Myxococcus guangdongensis: one gene and its partner. The protein of the gene in region 1 interacts with the protein of each later gene in a pairwise test. Links are inferred from orthologs where the notes say so. Each region holds a gene or a part of one and is shown on either strand. Other genes may lie near its edges.

The links.
Region 2: the proteins of secD (region 1) and pheT interact in binary tests that used the Escherichia coli proteins (3 or more experiments, as listed by UniProt). The link is inferred for Myxococcus guangdongensis from one-to-one orthologs.

Annotation. Positions count from the first base shown.
Region 1 is NZ_JAJVKW010000017.1:210,924-215,955, forward strand. Bases 1,051-4,006 are described here. They hold secD (protein translocase subunit SecD), read right to left. Parts: upstream 3,437-4,006; coding sequence 1,664-3,436; downstream 1,051-1,663. Other genes in these bases: secF (protein translocase subunit SecF), read right to left, coding at 1,051-1,639; yajC (preprotein translocase subunit YajC), read right to left, coding at 3,439-3,795; tgt (tRNA guanosine(34) transglycosylase Tgt), read right to left, coding at 3,940-4,006. In the rest of the region: LXT21_RS38180 (outer membrane beta-barrel protein), read left to right, coding at 1-382; more of secF, read right to left, coding at 491-1,050; more of tgt, read right to left, coding at 4,007-5,032. UniProt on the Escherichia coli protein: Part of the Sec protein translocase complex. Interacts with the SecYEG preprotein conducting channel. SecDF uses the proton motive force (PMF) to complete protein translocation after the ATP-dependent function of SecA.
Region 2 is NZ_JAJVKW010000004.1:834,539-838,678, reverse strand. The notes cover bases 1,039-4,140. They hold pheT (phenylalanine--tRNA ligase subunit beta), read right to left. Parts: upstream 3,746-4,140; coding sequence 1,331-3,745; downstream 1,039-1,330. Other genes in these bases: pheS (phenylalanine--tRNA ligase subunit alpha), read right to left, coding at 3,838-4,140; LXT21_RS16500 (integration host factor subunit alpha), read right to left, coding at 1,039-1,231. In the rest of the region: LXT21_RS44850 (hypothetical protein), read left to right, coding at 133-267; more of LXT21_RS16500, read right to left, coding at 842-1,038.

The DNA.
Region 1 (5,032 bases):
CGAGCTCGGCTACGAGGGCTCCCAGAACGGCATCAACGACGTGCGCATCCTGGATGATGGCCCGTCCATCGTCCGCCAGGGTGGCAGCGCGCTCGTGAAGCTCTCGCCGCCCATGCTCACCTCGGTGCGGCCCTTCGTCGGCGCGGGCTTCGGCCTGACGTACGTGGACGTGCGCGGCACCGGCGGCGGCTTCTACGACAACGACACCATGGAGGAGGTGCCGCTCGCCGCGGGCCTGGAGTTCAACAGCGGCGCGCTCACCGCCGGTGTCCGGGCCACCTACCGCCTGCTGATTGACGACGCGGGCTTCGCCAACGGCGCGGTGGAGGACACCGACGGCGGCCTCTTCGACGCCTCCGTGACGCTGGGCGCGCGCTTCTAGCGCACGTCCCGCCAGAAACACCGAGGGCCCTGACTTCCGAACCTCCGGAAGCACAGGGCCCTCTTTCGTGTCACGTGCCCCCGAAGGGGCTCACCCGGCCTTCGTGCTTCAGGCCGGCGCGGTGACGCGGGCTTCCTTCGCCGCGGCGCGCTCATCCAGCCAGATGGTCAGCGGGCTGGCGATGTACACGGACGAGTAGGTCCCCACCAGGATGCCCACCAGCATGGCCATGGCGAAGTCGAAGATTTCGCCCACGCCGAAGATGAGCAGACCGATGAGCGACAGCGCCGTGGTGCCGGAGGTGAGGATGGTGCGGCCCAGGGTGTCGTTGATGGCGATGTTGATGACCTCCGCGAAAGGCTTGCCCTTGAACTTGGCCATGTCCTCGCGGATGCGGTCGTAGATGACGATGGTGTCGTTCACCGAGTAGCCGACGATGGTCAGCAGCGCGGCGATGGCCGTGAGGTTGAACTCGCGGCGGCTCACCAGGTAGTAGCCCGCCACCATGATGACGTCGTGGAGCATGGCCAGCAGCGCGCCGGGGCCGAACTTGAAGTCGAACCGGAACGCCACGTAGATGAGGATGGCCACCATGGAGTACAGCAGCGCCATGACGCCGCGGTTGCGCAGCTGCTTGCCCACCTGCGGACCGACGTAGTCCACGCGGCGCTGCTCGAAGTCGGGCTTCTCCAGGCCGGCGCTCAGCGCGCCGAACACCTTGTCCGCCATGCCGCTGGCGACGACCTGGTAGTCGACGCCCGTGCCGCCCTGGTTCTCGCCCAGGACGCGGACCTCCTGCACGCCGGTGCCGGACTTCTCCACCGCCGCCTTGATGGCCTCCGCCGTCAGCGGCGCCGAGGAGCGGAAGTTGACGATGCCGTTGGCCAGGTCCGCGTAGACGTTCTTCACGCTGCCCAGGCTCTCGATGGCCGCCTTGACCTTCTCCGCGTTCTCCTCGTTGAGCTGCGTGACGCCGCCCATGCGCAGGAGGAACGCGTTCTCGGTCGCGCTGCCGATGTTCTGCACGCTCACGTCGTGCAGATCACCCTTCTGCGCGCGCTCACGCACCTCGGCCGCGGAGATGGGGTGGTCGAACTTCAGCTCGACCACCGTGCCGCCCGCGAAGTCCACGCCGTAGTTGAACCCCACCGTCGCGATGCCCACCAGGATGGCCAGGTTGACGATGGTGGAGATGAAGACCGCCGGCTTGCGCTTGCCGATGAAGTCGATGTTGGTCTTGTTCTTGAGGATCTGCATGGCAGTTTCCCGGGCTCCCGCCGGTCAGACGGACACCGACTGCGCATTACGGCCGTGGACGAAGTAGGTCATCAGCACGCGCGTGACCATGATGGACGTGAACAGCGAGGCCAGAAGCCCGATGATCATCGTGGTGGCGAAGCCTCGCACCGGTCCCGTTCCCGTGAAGAACAGGATGAAGCCGGCGATGAGCGCCGTCACGTGCGCGTCGAAGATGGTCCAGAAGGCACGATCGTACCCCTGGTCCACCGCCGCCTTCGCCGTCTTCCCGTGGGCGAGCTCCTCGCGGATGCGCTCGTTGATGAGCACGTTGGCGTCCACCGCGACGCCCAGCGTCAGCACGAACCCCGCGATGCCTGGCAGTGTCAGTGTCGCGTTGAAGAACGCCAACCCCGCCAGGATGAGCAGGCCGTTGAGGAGCAGGGCCACGTCCGCGATGAGCCCCGACTTGCGGTAGTACAGCGCCATGAAGAGCACCACCAGGCCCAGGCCCACCAGCACGGCCAGGCCGCCCTTCTTGATGAGCTCGTCACCCAGGCTCGCGCCCACCTGACGAATCTCGCCCACCGTCACCGGCGCGGGCAGCGCGCCCGCCTTGAGCACCAGCGCCAGCGTCTGCGCCTCGCCCAGCCACTCGTCGCGGGTGCGAGCACCCATGCGACCCATGGTGATGCGCGCGCGGCCGCCGCCGATCTTCTCGTTGATGTTCGGCGCGGTGTGGACGTTGTCGTCCAGCACGATGGCCATCCGGCGGCCCACGCCCGCCTCGGTCAGCTTCTCGAACTCGCGCGCGCCGGCCGGGTCGAACGCGATGTTCACCTCCGGCTCGTTCATCTGGTTCACGGACGCGTCCGCGCCCGCCAGGCTCTCACCCGTGAGCGGGACGTTCTTGTCCAGGAGGTACGTGCGGTACGAGGAGCACTCGTTCTTCTTCATCGGGTTCGCGATGCACTCGGTGACGACCTGGCGGTTCTCCGGAACCTTGTCCTTCGTGTACTCGAGCAGCGCCTCGCGCGAGGCGCTCTGCAGCTGGGCGAAGCCACCCTCGTCCGTCACGGTGATGTCGCTGCCCGCAGGGGGCGGCGTCGTCTGGAGCATCTGCGCGAAGAACTGGGGGTTGGTGTCGTCCACCATCCGGAACTCGAGCTGCGCGGTGGTGCCCACCAGCTCCTTGGCCTGCTCCGGGTTGCTGCGACCGGGCAGCGAAATCTGGATGGAGTCGGTGCCGAGCTTGCGCACGTCCACTTCGGCCACGCCCCACTTGTCGATGCGGCGGCGGATGACGAGCATCGCCTGGTCCACCGCTTCCTCACGGAAGCGATTCACCTGCGTGTCGTCGGGCGACAGCACGAGCGTCGCGCCGTTGCGGTTGACCCGCTTGAAGTCCCCGAAGGTCGCCAGGACGTCCTTCTCGATGGCGTCCATCGTCGCCGGGTCCTTCGCCGTCAAGGTGAGCTGGAGCTTCTCCGGATCCGTATCCGCCGTGACCTCGCCGAGCTTCTTGTCGGCGACGTACGTGGCGATCTGCTGGCCTCGGCGCTCGGTCCGCTTCTGGAGCGCCGTCTTCGTGTCCACGCGCATCACCATGTGGATGCCGCCCTGAAGGTCCAGGCCCAGGTTGAGCCGGTACTTCGCGGGAGGCGCCCACGCCGGCAGCTTCTCCTCGAGAAGCGCCAGGTTGTTGCGCTGGTCACGATCCATGACCACCAGCGTGTAATACGTCGGAATCAGGAACCAGAAGGTCCCCAGCGTCACCGCGACAATCAGTCCAAACTTCCACCACCAGCCGCGGTCCATTTTTACTTCTCCTCCTTCTTCTTCTCTTCGGTCGGCGCCCCCGCCTGCGCGCCCTCGGCCACCGTGCCCTTGGCACTGATGGACGTCTTCAGGATGCGGACGCGAACCCCGCTCGCGACCTCCACCGTCACGGTCCGCTCGTCCACCTGGTGGATCTTCCCGAGCATGCCGCCCGCGGTGACGACCTCATCGCCCTTCTTGAGCGAAGTGAGCAGGTTGCGGTGCTCCTTCATCTGCTTCTGCTGTGGGCGGATCATCACGAAGTACATGATCGCGACCAAGCCCACGAGTAGGGCCAGGGTGTTCAGCGGGCTCGTCCCGCCCCCGGCCTGCGCCAGCATCAAAAAGCTCTCAGCCACAGACTGCCTCGTCGGTTGTGGAAGGCTTGGGATGGGGGACCCCCCACGCTAATTCGAGGAACCCATCCTGAAAGGGGGCCCTCTTAGCAAGGGGTCCCCATGTGAGCAAGTGAACGCGGGAACCCCGACATCCCAACCGCCCGCTCAGCGGCCACGGGTCCGCTCGACCTCCTGGGCCCGTGCCCTCTCACGGAAGTCCCGGGCGAAGGCGGCGTAGCGGTCCTCCGCGATGGCCCGGCGCACCTGGGCCATCAACCCCAGGAAGTAATGGAGGTTGTGGAGGGTGTTCAGGCGCATGGCCAGGATCTCCCCCGCCGCGAACAGGTGCCGCAGGTAGGCCCTGCTGAAGTTGCGGCAGGTGTAGCACGAGCACTCAGGGTCCACCGGCCGGGGGTCCTTGGCGAACGCCGCGTTCCGGATGGTGAGCTTGCCCTCCGAGGTGAAGAGCAGGCCGTTGCGTGCGCAACGCGTCGGGAGCACGCAATCGAACATGTCCACCCCGTGCTCCACGCACGTCACCAGGTCCACGGGGGTGCCCACGCCCATGAGGTAGCGGGGCTTGTCCCGGGGGAGCAGCGGCGCCGAGTAGGCCACGCCCGCGTGCATGGCCTCGGGGGCCTCGCCCACCGAGTAGCCGCCCAGCGCGTAGCCGGGCAGGTCCACCGCGCACACCTCCTCGGCGTGGCGCTTGCGCAAGTCCTCGTGCAGGCCGCCCTGGACGATGCCGAAGAGCGACGAGCGCCCCCGGGTCCACGCCTTCTCGCACCGGTGCAGCCAGCGGGTGGTGCGCGCCAGGGACTTCTCCAGATACGAGCGCTCGGCGGTGGAGGGAGGGCACTCGTCGAACGCCATGATGACGTCCGCGCCCAGCGTCTCCTGGATGTCGATGGAGCGCTCGGGCGTGAGGAAGTGCCGCGCGCCGTCGAGGTGGGACTGGAAGGCGGCGCCCTCCTCGGTGATTTTGCGCTTCTCCGACAGGCTGAAGACCTGGAAGCCGCCGCTGTCGGTGAGCATGGGCCGGTTCCACGAGACGAACTGGTGCAGGCCGCCCATCTCGCCCACCAGCGCCTCACCGGGGCGCAGCATCAGGTGGTACGTGTTGCCGAGGATGATCTGCGCGTCGATGGCGAGCAGGTCATCCGGGCCCACGCCCTTGACGCTGCCCACGGTGCCCACAGGCATGAAGATGGGCGTCTCGATGGGGCCGTGGGGCGTGTCGAGCCGTCCACGGCGGGCC
Region 2 (4,140 bases), on another replicon or contig:
GCAGTCCCCTGCGGAGGAGGAGCGTTGGCGCCGCCCCCCGCCGCCGGCGCAGGGGCCCCCGCCAACAGGGGGCTCACCCTCGGCCCTACCAGAGACGGAGCCCCGCGAAGCAACGCGCCTGGGGGCGCTCCCATGAAGGACGCCATGGCGGCCGCTGCCGCGACACTGGGCGCGCCCGCCGCCGCCGTCGCGCTCGCGGTTGAAACCGTGGCGGTGACCGCGCTCGCAGCCGAGGTGCTCGCGGACGCGCCAGCGTCGACGACGTAGGCGTGTGATCCCGAGGGTCGATTCGGGCACTTCAGCCACGCGCCCCCCAGCCCCTTCTTGGCATGTTGGAGAAGGCAGGGTTGATGGACGTTGACGACGAGTCCACATGCCACACACCTCCAGGCGGAGAGCGGAAACATCGCGAATCCACACGTCGGCAGCGAACACGTTGGCATCGTTCCCCCGTTCGCACCGGCAGCAAGGCACATGCCATGCTGGCATCTGGCGTGATTCGAGGGAGCCCGCCACTGTGTGACATCCACAGCCCAGTGAGACAGAACGCATCCGCGTCCGAGTCCGACGCAGCGGCTCAACTCCACGCGCTGCCGAGCAACCGGACGCCAGAAAAGTCGAAGGCCCTGGAGTCCCCAGCTTTCGCCAAGGACTCCAGGGCCTTCTATTGGTCGGGGCGACAGGATTTGAACCTGCGACCACTTGCACCCCAAGCAAGTGCGCTACCAGGCTGCGCTACGCCCCGAGAACCTCTTTGCTGCCGCCGTCGTGAAACGGTGCGCCCTTATGCCCCTACACAACGCTCAGGTCAAGCAAGAGCAGCAGGGCGCCGTGGAAAAACCTACCCTTCGGACTCCTCCATTCCCTCCTCGTCGAAGTCCTCGCCACGGGCCTCCGCCGCGTCCGCCGCCGCCTCCTCCCGCGCGTCGATCTCCGCGTGATCCTCGGGCGGTGCCTCGCCGTTCAGCGCGCTCTTCAACACCTGGCTCGGCCGGAAGGTCAGCACCCGACGCGCCGAGATCTCGATCTCCTTGCCCGTCTGCGGGTTGCGGCCCACGCGCGCCTTCTTCTGGCGCACCTGGAAGTTGCCGAACCCGGAGATCTTGATCTTGTCCCCGCGCTCCAGCGTCTCCTTGAGCGTGTCGAACACGAGTTCCACGATCTCGGCCGACTCCTTCTTCGAGAAGCCGACCTTCTCGTAGACGCCCTCGATGATGTCCGCCTTCGTCATGCGAATCCCCGGGTTGCCCTCACCCTCAGCGCGGTGAACGCCCGGCCACTGTTGCAGCCTTCCCGAAGCCAAGTCAACCCTCTGACTTCATTCAGGAATTCAGGCACGCAACGAGGCACCCAGCCGCTGGTCCACCTCCGAGACGATCCGCTTGTGCGCCTCGCTGACCTCCACGTCCGTCAACGTCCTGTCGGCAGCCCGGTACCGCAGCGCGAACGCCAGGTTCTTCTTCCCCTCGGGAATCGGCTTGCCCGTGTACACGTCGAACACCAACGCGTCCTCCACCAGCGCCCCGCCCACCTCCAGAATCACCTTCCGCACCGCCCCCGTCTCCAGTTCCACCGGCACCAACACCGCCAGGTCCCGCAGCACCGCCGGGAACTTCGGCAGCGCCCGGTACTCGGGCACCAGCCGGGACGCCGCGTACAGGGGCTCCGTGTCCAGTTCGAACACGAACACGCCCTCGGGCAACCCCTGCGCCTTCACCACCTTCGGGTGCAGCTCCCCCACGTGGCCCAGCACCGTGCCGTCCGCCAGCTTCACCTCCGCGCTGGCTCGCGGGTGGTACGCCGAAGGCCCGCCCAGCGACCAGGTGACACCTTCCACCCGCAGCGCCGCCAGCAGCGCCTCCACCGCCCCCTTGGCGTCGTAGAAGTCCGCCCGCGCGTCCTTCTGCGTCCAGCTCCGGCCTCCACCCCGCAGGCCCCACACCAGGCCCGCCACCCGGTTCACCTCGCGCGCCGCCGGCCGGATCCCCTGCCCGCCCTGCGCGTCCCGGAAGTACGCCCGGCCCGTCTCGTACAGCGACACCGACTCCACCTGGTGCCGCACGCTGCGCGACAGGTTCTCCAGCAGGCCCGGCAGCAGGCTCGTCCGCATCACCGACTGCTCGACGCTCAGCGGGTTGAGCAGCGCCACCGGCTGCTCCTTCAGACCCAGTACCTCCAGGCTCCGGGGCGCCACGAACGAGTAGTTCACCACCTCGTCCAGCCCCGCCCCCGCCAGCGCCTGCCGCAGCCGGCGCTCGGCCTCCGAGTTCGCGGGCTCCGGCGCCAGCGACGCCAGCCCGCGCGGCAGCTTCGCCGGGATGTTGTCGTAGCCGAACACGCGGGCGACCTCCTCCAGCAGGTCCTCCTCACGCTCCACGTCCACGCGCCCCCGAGGCACCTCGTACGTCGCCTGCCACTCGGCCTCGGACACCTTCTCGAAGCCCAGCGCCGCCAGGATGCGCCGCACCTCGGCCTCGGGCACCGCCACGCCCAGCACCTTCTCCACGCGCGCGAAGCGCAGCGTCACCTGCCGCCGAGGCTTCTCGGCCGGGTACACCTCCGCCCGACCCGACGCCACCGTGCCACCCGACAGCTCCGCGATGAGCTGGGCCGCGCGATCCAGCGCCGGCACCACCGTGTCCATGTCCGCGCCACGCTCGAACCGGTGCGAGCCCTCCGTGTGCAGCACGTTCCGCTTCGCCGTCCGCCGCACCCCCGAGGCCAGGAAGTTCGCCGACTCCAGCACCAGCCGCGTCGTCTTCTCGGTGACTTCGCTGTGCTCGCCGCCCATCACGCCCGCGAGCGCCTGCGGCCGCTCCTGGTCGCAGATGACCAGATCATCCACGTCCAGCGTGCGCGTCTTGCCATCCAGCGTGGTCAGCTGCTCGCCCTTCGTCGCCTGGCGGATGACGAGCTCGTGGCCCGCCAGCTTGTCCAGGTCGAACGCGTGCAGCGGCTGGCCGTACTCCAGGAGCACGTAGTTGGTGACGTCCACGACGTTGTTGAGGGCCCGCACGCCGCAGGCCTTCAGCCGGTCCTGCATCCACTGCGGCGACGGCTTGATGGTGATGTTCTCCACCACCCGGGCCGCGTAGCGCGGGCAGCGCTCCGGACTCTCCACCCGGACCTTCACCTTCTCGGAGATGGGCCCCCCCGACTCCACGGGCTTGGGCTGGGGCAGCTTCAGCGCCGCCCCCGTCACCACGCCTACCTCGCGCGCCACGCCCAGGTGGCTCAGCGCGTCCGGCCGGTTCGGCGTGACGTTCACCTCCAGCACCACGTCATCCAACCCCAGCGCCTGGGCGATGGGCGTGCCGGGCTTCAGGTCCGCGGGAAGGATGAGCAGCCCGCTCGACTCCTCGCTCAGCCCCAGCTCCTTCGAGGAGCAGAGCATGCCGGAGCTGTCCACGCCGCGAAGCGCCGCCTGCTTGATCTCCATCCCGTTGGGCAGCTTCGTGCCCACGGTGGCCAGCGGCACCTTGTCGCCGACCTTGTAGTTCTTCGCGCCGCACACCACCTGGATGAGCGCGTCCCCGCCCGCGTCGATCTTCGTGACGGAGAGCTTGTCCGCGTTGGGGTGCTGCACCGACTCCTTGATCTGCGCCACCACCACGCCGCGCAGGCCCTCGGCCGGACGCTCCTGGCCCTCAATCTCCAGGCCCGCCGCGGTCAACTTGCGCGCCAGCTCGTCCACCGACGGCGGCAGCGCCACGTAATCGCCGAGCCACTTCACCGAAATCTTCACAGGTCCACCCTCTTGCTCTCTCGGGACGAAGACAGGAGCGCGGGCCGCGCCACTCCTCCTGGAGCGGCATGCGGGCCCGCGCCCGCCAGGACTCAGAACTGCTCGAGGAACCGAGCGTCGTTCTCGAACATCATCCGCAGGTCGTCGATGCGGTAGCGCAGCATGGCGATTCGCTCCACGCCCATGCCGAACGCGTACCCCGTCACCTCGCCCGGGTCATACCCCGCGGACGTGAAGACGTTCGGGTGCACCATCCCGCTGCCCAGCACCTCCAGCCACCCGGTCTGCTTGCACACCCGGCAGCCCTTGCCGCCGCACGAGGTGCAGGAGATGTCCACCTCCGCCGACGGCTCGGTGAAGGGGAAGAACGACGGCCGGAAGCGCGTCTTCGTCTC